One region of the Micromonospora terminaliae genome, then DNA from elsewhere that is predicted to be linked to it. Evidence: riboswitches for the same ligand, from Rfam matches in the RefSeq annotation. Region 1 holds a riboswitch; each other region holds the start of a gene.

Region 1 (4,146 bases):
CATGTACAACCCGTCGGCGCTCGGCGACCCGAACTGCTACTCCAGCAGCATCCCCGGCACCGAGGTGCACGCCGCGGCCGGCCCCGGCAACCACTGGTTCTACCTGCTGGCCAACGGCAGCAGCCCGACCAACGGGCAGCCGGCCAGCTCCACCTGCAACGGCAGCAGCGTCACCGGCCTCGGCATCCAGAAGGCCATGAAGATCATGTACAACGCCATGCTGCTAAAGACCTCGTCCTCCTCGTACCTGAAGTACCGGGTCTGGACGCTGCAGGCGGCGAAGAACCTCTACCCGACCAGCTGCACCGAGTTCAACGCGGTCAAGGCCGCCTGGAACGCGATCAGCGTGCCGGCGCAGACCGGTGAGGCGACCTGCACGGGCGGCACCCCGACGCCCACCCCGACCACCACGACCACCCCGCCCTCGGGCAGCTGCACCGGCCAGAAGCTGGCCAACCCCGGCTTCGAGTCGGGCAACGTGAGCTGGACCGCCTCCTCCGGCGTCATCACCAACTCCACCAGCCAGGCGGCGCACGGCGGCTCCTACAAGGCATGGCTCGACGGCTACGGCACGACCCACACCGACACGCTCAGCCAGTCGGTGACGATCCCGGCGGGCTGCCGCGCGACGCTGAGCTTCTGGCTGCACATCGACAGCGCGGAGTCGACCACGACCACCGCCTACGACAAGCTGACCGTGAAGGCGGGCAGCACCACCCTGGCCACCTACTCCAACCTCAACAAGGCCACCGGCTACGTGCAGCGGTCCTTCGACATCTCGTCGCTGGCCGGCACCACCGCCACCATCTCGTTCAGCGGCGTGGAGGACAGCTCCCTGCAGACCTCCTTCGTCGTCGACGACACCGCGGTCACCCTGAGCTGACCACACCGGAGCGGCCGGCCGTCGTCCTCCCGACGGCCGGCCGCTTCGTCGTTCCCGAGACAGGCCGGCGGCTTCGTCGTTCCCGAGGCGGCCGGCCGCTTCGTCGTTCCCGAGACAGGCCGGCGGCTTCGTCGTTCCCGAGGCGGCCGGCCGCTTCGTCGTTCCCGAGACACGCCGGCGCGGGCGCGGCGCGGTCAGGCCGGGCGGCCCGCGCCGGATCCGGCGCCGTCGCGGCGGATCCGGGCCGCCACGCCCTCCATGGCCCGGCTGAACCGCTCCATGTCCCGTGCGGACTGCTCCGGCAGGGCACCGAGCCGCGCCGCGAGGGCGTCCACGTCGGCCCGGGCCGAGGCGCTCACCCGGGCGTCCAGCTCGGTGAGGGCCGCGTTCACGGCCGTCACGACGTGCCCGCACAGGGCGTCCAGGGGTTCCCCGGCCAGCTCCGGGTCGACGGTGACGGACTCCAGCCGGCCACCCTGGACGGCGACGGCACGGACCCGGCCGCCGGCCGCGCCGCCCTCGGCCCGGAGCAGCTCGCCCGGCGCGCCGTCGGCGTGCTCGGCGGCCCGGGACCGCATGGCGGACAGCGCCTGCTGCGTCCTGGTCAGCAGCTCGTCGAGGCTCGCGGCCGCGGAGAACGAATCGTTGGTCATATCCGCGCTTTCTTCACGTCTTTCCGAGCACCGTGACGATAGCAACCGGCCCCGACGCCGAACGCCCGGCCGGGAACCCCGGCCGGGCGTTTCGTGGTGCGGCGCACCGGTATGGCGTCAGCGCAGGCGCAGCCGCTGGCCCGGGAAGATGAGGCCCGGGTTGTCGCCGACCACGGTCCGGTTGCGCTCGTACAGGCCGTGCCAACCCCCGGCGACGTGCTTCGCGGCGGCGATCCCGGAGAGGGTGTCCCCGGGCCGGACCAGGTAGCTTCCGGCACCGCCGGTGCTCGGCGCGACGCGCCGCTCGCCGCGGGTGGTCGGCCGGTAGCTGTGCGAGGACCGCTCCGAGGTGGCCTTCTTCGTGGACTTCTTCGCGCCCGAGTCCTTGCTGGCGTACTTCTTGGTGGAGCCGCCCTTCTTGCCGCAGACCGGCCAGGCGCCGATGCCCTGCCCGTCGAGGACCTTCTCGGCGATGGCGATCTGCTCGCTCCGGCTGGCCAGGTCGGCCCGGCTGGCGTACTTCTGGCCGCCGTAGCCGTTCCAGGTGCTCCGGGAGAACTGGAGCCCGCCGTAGTAGCCGTTGCCGGTGTTGATGTGCCAGTTGCCGCCGGACTCGCACTGGGCGACGGCGTCCCAGTTCACGCCCGCGGCGCTGGCCGGGGCGGCCGGGCCGAGAAGGGCGGCGGCGCCGGTGGCCGCGCCGACGACGAGCGCTCCGACGGTGGTGCGACGTTGCGCGGTCCGGCGGTGACGGGCGACGTGATCAGTTGCCATGTGAGTTTTCCTCCACGCCGACGAGGTGAGCTGTCGGGTTCGGGCCGAGGAGCCCGGCCGCCGGTGGCGGCTTCACCCCGAGGTGTCGTGCACCGAGGAACGTGGGTCCCCCGCTCCCGCCCGAGGTCCAGGTACCACCGGGCCGGCGGCGGGATTAGGCGTTGCCGGCCCGTGGTGTCCGCGATCGCGAACGGAAACGACGTTAGGAACGTTTTGCGCCGAACGCCCACTTCTTGTGAAGTTCTTCACCCGGCCGAGCGAAGGTCGGCCCATTCGAGTTGCGGACCGTCCGAAGGGGGCTTATTGAGGGGCGGCTCAGTAGGTCCGGCCGTATCCCTGCGGGAAGAGCGGGACCTTGCCGTCGCCTGCGTTGATGGGCTGCTGGCTGACCGAGTTCATCCAGGTCATCGGCAGTTTGCCGGTCGGCGCGTACCCGCCGAAGAGGACGTCGGCCACGCCGCCGCCCTCCGTGCCGGGCAGCCAGGCGGCCAGCAGCGCGTTCCACCGTGGCAGCTCGGCGGCCACGTCCAGCGGCCGGCCGCTGACCAGCACCACGATCACCGGCACGCCCGAGTTGCGCAGCGTCGTGATGGTACGTAGGTCCTCGCGGTCCAGGCTCATGCTGCCGGTGCGGTCGCCCTGGCCCTCGGCGTACGGCGTCTCGCCGACCACCGCGATCGCCGCCCGGTAGGTCTTGTCGATGCCGGTGCCGCGCTGGTTGTACGTGACCGTCGTGGTCGGACCGGCCGCCGCGCGGATGCCCTGGAGGATGGTGGTGCCCGGGGTGACGGCGCCGGACGAGCCCTGCCAGGAGATCGTCCACCCGCCGCTCTGGTTGCCGATGTTGTCGGCGTTCTTCCCCGCCACGAAGATCTTGTTGTTGTCGCGGGCCAGCGGCAGCACGCCGCCGTCGTTCTTGAGCAGCACCTGGGACTGGCGGACGGCCTGGCGGGCCAGCGCGCGGTGCGCGGCGCCGCCCACCGTCGAGGTCCAGCTCCGATCCGTGTACGGCCGCTCGAAGAGGCCCAGCTCGAACTTCTTCGTGAGGATGCGGCGGTTGGCGTCGTCGATCCGGCTCATCGGCACGTGTCCGTTCTGCACCTCGGCCCGCAGGGTGCTGAGGAAGCTCTTCCAGGCCGTCGGCACCATCACCATGTCGATGCCGGCGTTGACGGCGGCGCTGACCTCGGCGGCGGTGAAGCCGGTGGCGCCGTCGATCTGGTCGATGCCGTTCCAGTCGGAGACCACGAAGCCGGAGAAGCCCAGCTCCCCCTTGAGGACGTCGGTGATCAGGTAACGGTGGCCGTGCAGCTTGACCCCGTTCCAGCTGCTGTAGGAGATCATCACCGAGCCGACGCCGCGCTGGACCGCGGCCTGGAACGGGGGCAGGTGGATGGCGCGCAGGTCGGCCTCGCTGAGCTGGGTGTCGCCCTGGTCGTCGCCGCCGGTGGTGCCGCCGTCGCCGAGGTAGTGCTTGGCGGTGGCGAGCACCGACGTGGGCCCGCCGAGGTTGGCACCCTGGAGGCCGGTGACCAGGGTGGACATGCTCGCCGGCAGGTCCGGGGTCTCGCCGAACGACTCGTAGGTGCGGCCCCACCGGTCGTTGCGGGCCACGCAGAGGCAGGGAGCGAAGTTCCAGTCCACACCGGTGCCCGTGATCTCCTCGGCGACGGCCTGGCCGATCTGCTGGACCAGCGCGGGGTCGCGGGTCGCGCCGAGGCCGATGTTGTGCGGGAAGATGGTCGCCCCGTACACGTTGTTGTGCCCGTGCACGGCGTCGACGCCGTAGATCATCGGGATGCCGAGCGGGGTGGCCAGGGCGGCGCGCTGGAAGCC
Region 2 (4,146 bases), 1.2 Mb from region 1:
CGGCCTGCTGGGCCTGTTCGGCGCGCCCGAGCCCTGGTTCGCCGACGCCGCTCCCGAGGTGCTTCCCGGCGCCTGAGCGCCCACCCCTCACCGCTCGCCGACCTGCCGCGCGGCCTGGGACTTTCGACCCGTTGCGAGCCTGGCTCCGGTACGGGACGATCGTGCCGACCCACGACGGTGAAGGGGTGCCGCTTGCTCAGCAGCGACAGCTTCAGCTACACCGTGCAGGCCCGGTGCACCCGGGCGCACGCGGTGGCCCTGCTCGGCGACCTGAGCCGGCAGGGCGAGCTGCATCCGCTGATCGTCCGGGTCCGCCAGCTGCCGCCCCGTCCGGGCGCGCTGGCGAGCTACGCGATCACCGACCGGCTCGCGCTCGGCCCGCTGCACTTCCCGGTCACCTACCAGGCGGACGTGCTCATCGCCAACGAGGACGAGGTCGTGACCGTGGCCCGGCAGCAGCCGGCCACCACGGTGCGTAACCACACCCGGCTGCGCGACGAGCCCGACGGGGTGGTGCGCATCGACGTGGAGATCACCCTGTCCGCGCCCGCGCCGCTGTTCGGCTACGCGTTCCGGCAGGCCCGGGCGGCCCACCTCGGCCTGGCCAGCCGGCTCGGCGCCACGCTGGAGGGCGGGGCGGCCTGACTCAGCCGCGCCGCCCCGCGACCACCGGTCGCCGGGCCGCCGGCCGGGCCGGCCGCAACCGGCCCCACGGCTTGTAGGTGGACAGCACCGTGACGACGAGCAGCAGCGTGCTGGAGACGGTGGGCGCGACCACGAGGTCGACGCGCTCGTGGGTGCCGGCCGCCCCGGCCAGCGCACCGAGGTGCCGGACCGTGGGGGTGAGCAGGAACAGCACGAGCACGACCACCACGGTGGTGACCGCGAACTTCACCAGCACCCAGCGCCAGCGCAGCAGCCCCCACGGGGTGAACAGCGCACTGGCGAGCCCGACCAGCCAGACGAGCACGCTCAGCGGGGCGAACAGCCAGGTGACCAGCAGCGCGGCCGCCGGATAGACCACCTCGGGGTCGGCCCCGCGCAACCCGGCCACGCCGAGGGCCAGCAGCACCAGGTCGGCGCCGAGCCACCCCAGCGAGGTGAGCAGGTGCAGGGTCAGCAGGGCCTTGCGCCCGGTGGGGGAGAGTCGAGTCATGCCCCCGATGGTCGGCCGGTGGGGGCGCCGCGTCGTGGGCCGCGCGGCGACACCCGGCGTACGTCGTGGGGCGTAGCCGGGTGCCGCCGGCGCGATCAGTACACCGACAGGTGCACGTGGTTGGTGTGGTCGCTGGACGGGTCCCCGTTGCCCCCGCTGTACGCCTTCCAGCCGCTGCTGGGCAGCCAGATCTGCTTGAACCAGATCACGTAGAGCACGGCGAGCGCGTCGGCGTTGCGGATGAAGTAGGCGGCCAGGTTGTTGCCGTACGTCTTGTCGCCGCCGCTGGCCACCCCGCCGAAGCCGTCCTTCTGCGCGGCGAAGTCGCAGGCCCGCCCCTTCGGGTGCTCGCCCGAGCCGCTGGGCCGGTGGCAGGAGACGTAGCGGGTGAAGCCGGCCGCCTGGGCCTGCTGGAGCGCGTGCAGCGTACGCGGGGTGATGCAGCCGTCGGCCGGAGTCGGGTCGTTGACGCTGCACGACTCGGGCGGCCAGGAGCCGTCGGCGTTGCGCTTGGCCGGCTCGGCGTTGGCCGACGAGGTGCCCTGCACGCTGCCGCCGCCGCTGCTGGACGCCCGGTCGTTCGCCACCTCCAGGGCGCGTTCGGCCTGCTGCTTGCGCTTGGCCATCGTGGCGACCTGCTTGCGCTGTTCCTGGATCTCGCCGGTGAGCGCCGTCTGCGTGCGGGTGGCCTCGTCCCGGGTCTCGATGAGGTCGCGGAGCACCCGGTCCTCGTGCGCGGCCACCTGTTCCAGCGCCGCGGCGCGGTCCATGAAGCCCTCCGGGCTGCTGCTGCCGAGCAGCGCCGCGGCGGTGCCGAGCCGCCCGGCCCGGTACGCCACCCCGGCGATCTCGCCGACCTTGGCGTCGCGGACGGTCAACTCGCCGTTGATCGTCTTGAGCTGCGTGGTGAGCTGCTGCTGCCGGGTCACCGAGCGGTTCAACGCGGCCCGCGCCTCGAGCCATCCCTTGCTGGCGGCGTCGAGCTGGGCGCGAAGCGCCGGGGTGCCGCCCTCGTCGTCGCCGGGTGCGGCGGCGAGCAGGCCGGTCGCCGGAGCCGCCGAGGCGGGGGAGACCGGCGCGGTCGCGACGCCGAGGGCGAGCGTCGCGACGAGCAGGGCCGCCAACCGGGCGACCGTCCGTCGTACAGGTGCCACTGGGGGCATTCACGTGTCCTTCCGTCAGCCGCCGACCGGGTTAGCTGACGGGTTCGGGACGGAAGATCCCTACCGCTGACGCGGATGCACCCCACGAACATGGTTCCCCGGCTCGCCCGTGCGGGCGATTAGGCGCTGGCCGCCGCGGACGCCGGTGTGCGCCGCCCGGCGGAGGCCGCGGTCGAGCCTACCGGCGCTGTGCCGGGCCGGCTCCGCAGGTCGGAGCCGGTGTCCCGGGCAAAACCGGCACAAGTGCACAATAGTCACTTGGATTTAAGATTGCCCTAATTACCACTCGACTGCGCCGCAGGCTCCCGGCGACGCTCCGGGTTCGATCTGCAACGTGGCGTGATCGATCGAGAAGTCCTCGTGCAGGGCGGTCCGCGCGGCGGCCAGCACCTCGCCGACCTCGGCGCCCGGGGTCATGGTCAGGTGGGCCGAGGCCACCTCCATGCCCGAGGTGAGCGTCCAGACGTGCAGGTCGTGCACCTCGGCGACGCCGGGCACGGCGGCCAGCCGGTCGTGCACGGCGGTCACCTGGAGGTGTTCGGGAGCGGCCTGCACGAGGATCCGGACCGCGGCGCGGCCGAGCCGCCAGGTGCGCGGCAGGATGAAGAGCCCGATCGCCACGGCGACCAGTGGATCGGCCCACCACCAGTCGGTGAGCGCGATGACCACGGCGGCCCCGATGACGCCGAGCGAGCCGAGCAGGTCGCCCAGCACCTCCAGGTACGCCCCGCGCAGGTTGATGCTCTCCTGGGCGCCGGCGCGCAGCAGCGCGAACGCGGCGATGTTGGCGAGCAGGCCGAGCACCGCCACGGCGAGCATCGGCCCGGCGAGCACCTCCGGCGGCTCGCCGAACCGGCGTACCGCCTCGACGAGGACGTAGACGGCCACGGCGCCGAGCAGCACGGCGTTGGCGAGCGCGGCCAGCACCTCGAGCCGGTAGAGCCCGAAGGTGCGCTGGGGGTCGGTGTCGGCGTGCCGGGTCGCGGTGATCGCGGCGAGCGCCATGCCGATGCCGAGGACGTCGGTGAACATGTGCCCGGCGTCGGAGAGCAGGGCCAGCGAGCCGGTCGCGAACGCGGCCACCGCCTCGACCACCATGAGGGCGGTGAGCAGCGCGAACGCGCCCCACAGCCGGCCACGGTGCCGCTGCGCGGCGTTGGCCACCGCGCCGCTGTGGTCATGACCTGCGCCCACGCACACACCCTCCCGTCCGCCACCCCGGCCGGGCTCAATCTATGCTCACATCGCTATGTGTGCAAGTGAACGCCGGATCCGCCGCCGTCAGGCGGCCGGGTCGAGCGTGGTGAGCCGCTGGGTGGCCCGGGACAGCGCCACATAGAGGGTGCGCACGCCCGACCCCGGATCGGCCCGGATCTCGCTCGGGGCGACCAGCACGACCCCGTCGTACTCCATGCCCTTGGCCTGGAGGCTGGTCACCACCTGGAGCCGGCCGCCCAGGTCGCCCAGCCAGCCGGCCACCTCGTCCCGGCGCGGCACCGGCGTGATCACGCCGACCGTGCCCTCGACGTCCGCCAGCAGCGCCCGGGCCGCGGCCGCCGTGGCGGCGGGCAGGTCGGCGGCCGGCACGGTGCGCTCGACCGGCACCACCCCGGTGGACCGGACCGCGGTGGGCAGCGCGAGATCGGGGTACACGCGGCGGATCTCCGCGGCCGCCACCGCGAAGATCTCCGCGGAGTTGCGGTAGTTGGTGGTCAGCTCGTACCGGTAGCGCCGGCGCCGGCCCAGCGCCTGGTCGCGGGCCCGCGCCAGCTCCTGCGGGTCGCCCGTCCACGCGGTCTGCGCGGGGTCGCCCACGACCGTCCAGGA
Region 3 (4,146 bases), 2.8 Mb from region 1:
GCAGAGCAACGAGCTGGCGGCGAAGAAGAAGCAGATCGACTCCGAGATCAAGCGGCTGACCGCGATGCTGCCGGTGACCTCGATCCGCCCGGACGGCTGCCCGGCCATCGACGGTGTGGTGAGCAGCGCCGCACGCACCGCGATCAAGACGGCCTGCGCGCAGGTCGGTGACCCGTACGTGTGGGGCGCCACCGGTCCGAACTCGTTCGACTGCTCCGGCCTCACCCAGTACGCCTACAAGGCGGCGGGCATCTCGCTGACCCACTTCACCGGCGCGCAGTGGAACGAGGGCAGGAAGATCGCGTCCAGCGACGCCCGACCGGGTGACCTGGTCTTCTTCTACAGCGACCTGCACCATGTCGGGCTCTACCTCGGCAACGGGCTGATGGTGCACGCGCCCCGAACCGGGAAACCGGTCCAGGTCTCCAAGGTGGGCTACATGCCGGTCGCCGGCTACCGCAGGCCGTACTGATCCACCCCGAGCAGAACGAAGGCCCCCGGTCCACGCGGACCGGGGGCCTTCGTCGTCAGGTCGGTCAGGCGGGTCCGCCGACGGAGGCGGGCTGGATCTGGACGTCGTCGAGGTTCACGAACATCACGCGGTGCCCGAACTGGATCTGCACGTACCGGTTCTCGCCGCGGATGACCGTCCAGTCACCCGGCGCCGAGCCGTCGAAGGTGACGGCCCGGTAGTACTCGCCCGGCAGGACCCCGCCGACCGCGTACCGCTGGCCCGCGGAGAGGGAGTACTGCAACGGGGAGATGGTCTGGTACGGCACCCCGGCCGGGTAGGCCGCCCGCTCGGGGTAGGCGCGCCCGTACACCGGGATGGTGGTCTTCCCGGCCTTGGGGGTCACCACGAAGCCGTTCGCCCACTTGGCCGTCGGCGCGGAGGCCGGGTTGTAGAACCAGGCCTTCTGGTTGAGGTACCAGATGGCGGTCCAGTCACCCTGGATGTCCGCGAGGGCGTACGTCTGGCCGGCCGAGGCGCGGGCGCCGTGGTCGGAGATGTACATGGTGTCCGGCGTGCCGTTCGGTCGCAGACCGAGGTCGTTGACCAGCGGGGCGGTCGCGCTCGGCGCCGTCCGCAGGATGACCGCCGACGAGCCGCGCAGCGGGCACGGCGCGGCCGGCGGCGTGGGCTTCGGCACGCCCGGCGGCTGCTGGTTGCAACCGGTGAAGGCGGGCTGGTTGGTGGCGAAGTCCGGGTCGATGGTGACCAGGCCGGTGTGCGGCGTGCCGGTGGAGTGGAACGGCGCCTTCATGAGGTCGAAGTAGTGCGACCAGTCCCAGTACGGGCCCGGGTCCCAGTGCATGCCGGCCACGGTGCCGGCGGTGGTGCCGGGCACGTTGTCGTGGCCGATGATGTGCTGCCGGTCCAGCGGGATCTGGAACTTCAGCGCCAGGTGCCGGACCAGCTTGGCCGAGGCCCGGTACATCGCCTCGGTGTACCAGGTGCCGTGCCCGGCGAAGCCCTCGTGCTCCAGCCCGATGGACTTGGCGTTGACGTACCAGTTGCCGGCGTGCCAGCCGACGTCCTTGGCCTTGATGTGCTGGGCGACGTAGCCGTCCACCGAACGCAGCGTGTAGTGCCAGCCCAGGTAGGTCGGGTCCTTCACCAGGTTCACGCTCGGGCCGAAGTAGCCCTCGGTGTCGTGGATGACGATGTACTCGATCTTCTGCTGGGCCGGCCGGTTCCCGAGGTCGTGGTTGCCGTAGTCCCCCGGGTCCGCGCTGAGCTGCTTGTAGGGGGCCGGGATCCACTCGCAGGCGAGCCGGACCGGGCACTCCAGGCCGTCCGGCCGCTCGGCGCGGCGCAGGCCCAGCTTGTGCAGCCCGGACTGGTCCGGCGTCACCGTGGTGGCGGCCAGGGTCACCCGCTGGCCGTCGTCGGTGGTCCGGCTCGCGCCCAGGCCGAGCTGGTCGTAGACCTCGTCCGCGAAGGCCGCCGCCGCGTCCTCGGTGTCCGCGCCGGAGTAGCGGGCCACCGCGCCGTACCAGGCCGCCGGGTCGGTGGCGGCGCCGACCGGAGCATCCAACTGCTTCTGGTACGAGGCGAGCAGCGCCGCCCCGCCCCGGATGTTCGCGGAGGCGTCCGTGCGCAGCGTCTCCTCGGCGAGGCCGGTGAGCGCCGCGGCGGCGTCGAGCGTCTGCAGGGAGGCCTGCGGCAGCACGTCCTCCGTCGGCGCGGCCGCGACGGCCGGGTCGAGGGTGAGCGGACGCGAGTCGTCGCCCCGCGGGTCCTCGTCCTCGTCGACGTGGCCGCTGGCCGGGGTCGCGAGGACGTGTTCGGCGTCGGTGAGGTGCATCGGGCCGTAGCCGCCGCTGGTGCTCGGCTGGCCCGGGTGGGTGTCCCAGCGGGACTCCAGGTACGAGACGCCGAGCAGGACGCTCTGCGGCACGCCGTACTCCGCCGCGGCGGCGGCGTACTGGTCCTGGCGGTCGGTGGCGGGTTGGGTGGTGAGCGGTTCGGCGGCGACCGATCCGGTCGCCACGAGTGCGGTGGCAGCCGCGACAGCGGCTGCCAGCAGCATCCGTCTGCCCGACGGCGGGGGTGTGAGGTGCATCGAACCTCCAGACAGGGATGGGGGTCACTGCGTCCCCACCCTCACCCCGCGCACCCTCCGGGTCAATACCTTTCCAGCAAGTAATCTCTCGTGAAGAAAACCTTCACGTACGGTGTGTCACGGCGCTTTGGGTTGCGGAACGATAACGACGCTCTCTACTCTGGTCAATCGTCGACCGGCGGTTTCACCGTCCATCCCGGGTGGTGACGGTCCGACACCGCCGAGTCGCCCGCGGGCGAACCGGGGACCCAGGTACCTGGGGTGAATCCGCAGCCACTGCGGTAGGGCGGCTCCCTTCCCGCCCGAACCCGTCAGCTAACCCGGTAGGCGGCCAGGAAGAAGGAGTACGGAAGCCCGGTGGCACACCATGCCCCGCGGCCACCGTCGGGCCGGTCGGTCGACCGCTCGACGGCTGCGCCGCGTTCCCGCTGGTCCCGCTTCACCACCGCCCTCGCCGCTCTGGTGGGCACCGCCGTCGTCCTGACCGGCGGCGCCACGGCGGCACACGCCGACCCGTCGGTCGCCGAGATCGAGCGCCAGATCGACGAGGACTGGAACAAGCTCGAACCGATCATCGAACAGGTCAACGCCACCCGCGAGCAGCTCGCCGCCAAGCGGAAGCAGGCCGACGCGCTGGCCAAGCAGATCGCCCCGCTCCAGGCCCGGGTGGACGCCGCCCTCGGTCAGGTGGGCGGGCTCGCCGCCGACGCCTACAAGGGCGACAACAACCTCTCCACCGTCAACGCCCTGCTGGGCAGCCGGTCGCCGAGCGACCTGGTCGACGGCCTCGCCCTGCTCGACCGCTTCGCGAACCGCCAGCAGCAGCAGGTACGCGCCGTCGCCGAGCTGCGCGACGACCTCGCGGCCAAGAAGCGGCCGCTCGACGAGATGATCGCCGGGCTGGCGCGCACCGAGGCCCAGCTCGCGGCCAAGAAGAAGCAGATCGACGCCGAGATCGCCAAGCTGCAGAAGCTGCGCCTCAAGGTCTACGGCAACGGTGGCGGCGGCCCGCTGCGACCGGCGCCGTGCCCCGCCGGCTACCCCGGTGGCCCGGCCGGCGTCGCGGTCAAGTTCGCCTGCGCCCAGATCGGCAAGATCTACGTCTGGGGCGCCGCCGGGCCGGACCACTACGACTGCTCCGGCCTCACCATGGCGGCCTGGGCCAAGGCCGGCGTCTCGCTGCCGCACAACGCACGGCAGCAGCACGACGTGACCAGGCGGGTGAGCCGGAGCGAGCTGCGCGCCGGTGATCTCGTCTTCTACTACAGCGACCTGCACCACGTCGGTATGTACGTCGGTGACGGCTGGGTGGTGCACGCCTCCCAGTCCGGCAAGCCGATCACCATGAAGCGCGTCGACGACGGCCAGATCAACAGCTACGGCCGCCCGGGCTGACCGGTCCGCAGGGGCTCCCGTGCCGCGGGGGTCCCTGCGCCGTTCCGGCGTGCCGGTCGGTCAGCGGGTCGGCCAGGTCCGCCAGTTCTGCCAGGACCGGCTCGGGGTGGGGCCGCGCTGCCCCTGGTAGCGCGAACCGTAGACGGCCGAGCCGTACGGGTGCTCGGCCGGCGACGAGAGCCGG

The links. A riboswitch is a leader RNA that binds a small molecule or an ion and turns the genes downstream of it on or off. The one in region 1 is predicted to bind cyclic di-AMP.
Region 2: linked by a shared signal. The riboswitch ahead of GCE86_RS18090 (coiled-coil domain-containing protein) and the one ahead of GCE86_RS12625 (LysM peptidoglycan-binding domain-containing protein) in region 1 are both predicted to bind cyclic di-AMP.
Region 3: linked by a shared signal. The riboswitch ahead of GCE86_RS25985 (C40 family peptidase) and the one ahead of GCE86_RS12625 (LysM peptidoglycan-binding domain-containing protein) in region 1 are both predicted to bind cyclic di-AMP.

Annotation. Positions count from the first base shown of each region.
Region 1 is NZ_CP045309.1:2,807,055-2,811,200, forward strand. It holds gene GCE86_RS12615 (M4 family metallopeptidase) at 1-883, shown strand, start outside; gene GCE86_RS12620 (YbaB/EbfC family nucleoid-associated protein) at 1,078-1,536, opposite strand; gene GCE86_RS12625 (LysM peptidoglycan-binding domain-containing protein) at 1,654-2,310, opposite strand; cyclic di-AMP (ydaO/yuaA leader) riboswitch at 2,312-2,481, opposite strand; gene GCE86_RS12630 (glycoside hydrolase family 3 protein) at 2,626-4,146, opposite strand, start outside.
Region 2 is NZ_CP045309.1:3,989,773-3,993,918, reverse strand. It holds gene GCE86_RS18105 (STAS domain-containing protein) at 1-76, shown strand, start outside; gene GCE86_RS18100 (SRPBCC family protein) at 193-645, shown strand; gene GCE86_RS18095 (hypothetical protein) at 647-1,156, opposite strand; gene GCE86_RS18090 (coiled-coil domain-containing protein) at 1,252-2,319, opposite strand; cyclic di-AMP (ydaO/yuaA leader) riboswitch at 2,324-2,455, opposite strand; gene GCE86_RS18085 (cation diffusion facilitator family transporter) at 2,599-3,513, opposite strand; gene GCE86_RS18080 (HelD family protein) at 3,601-4,146, opposite strand, start outside.
Region 3 is NZ_CP045309.1:5,636,373-5,640,518, forward strand. It holds gene GCE86_RS25975 (NlpC/P60 family protein) at 1-472, shown strand, start outside; gene GCE86_RS25980 (N-acetylmuramoyl-L-alanine amidase) at 537-2,567, opposite strand; cyclic di-AMP (ydaO/yuaA leader) riboswitch at 2,776-2,911, shown strand; gene GCE86_RS25985 (C40 family peptidase) at 2,925-3,962, shown strand; gene dcd (dCTP deaminase) at 4,023-4,146, opposite strand, start outside.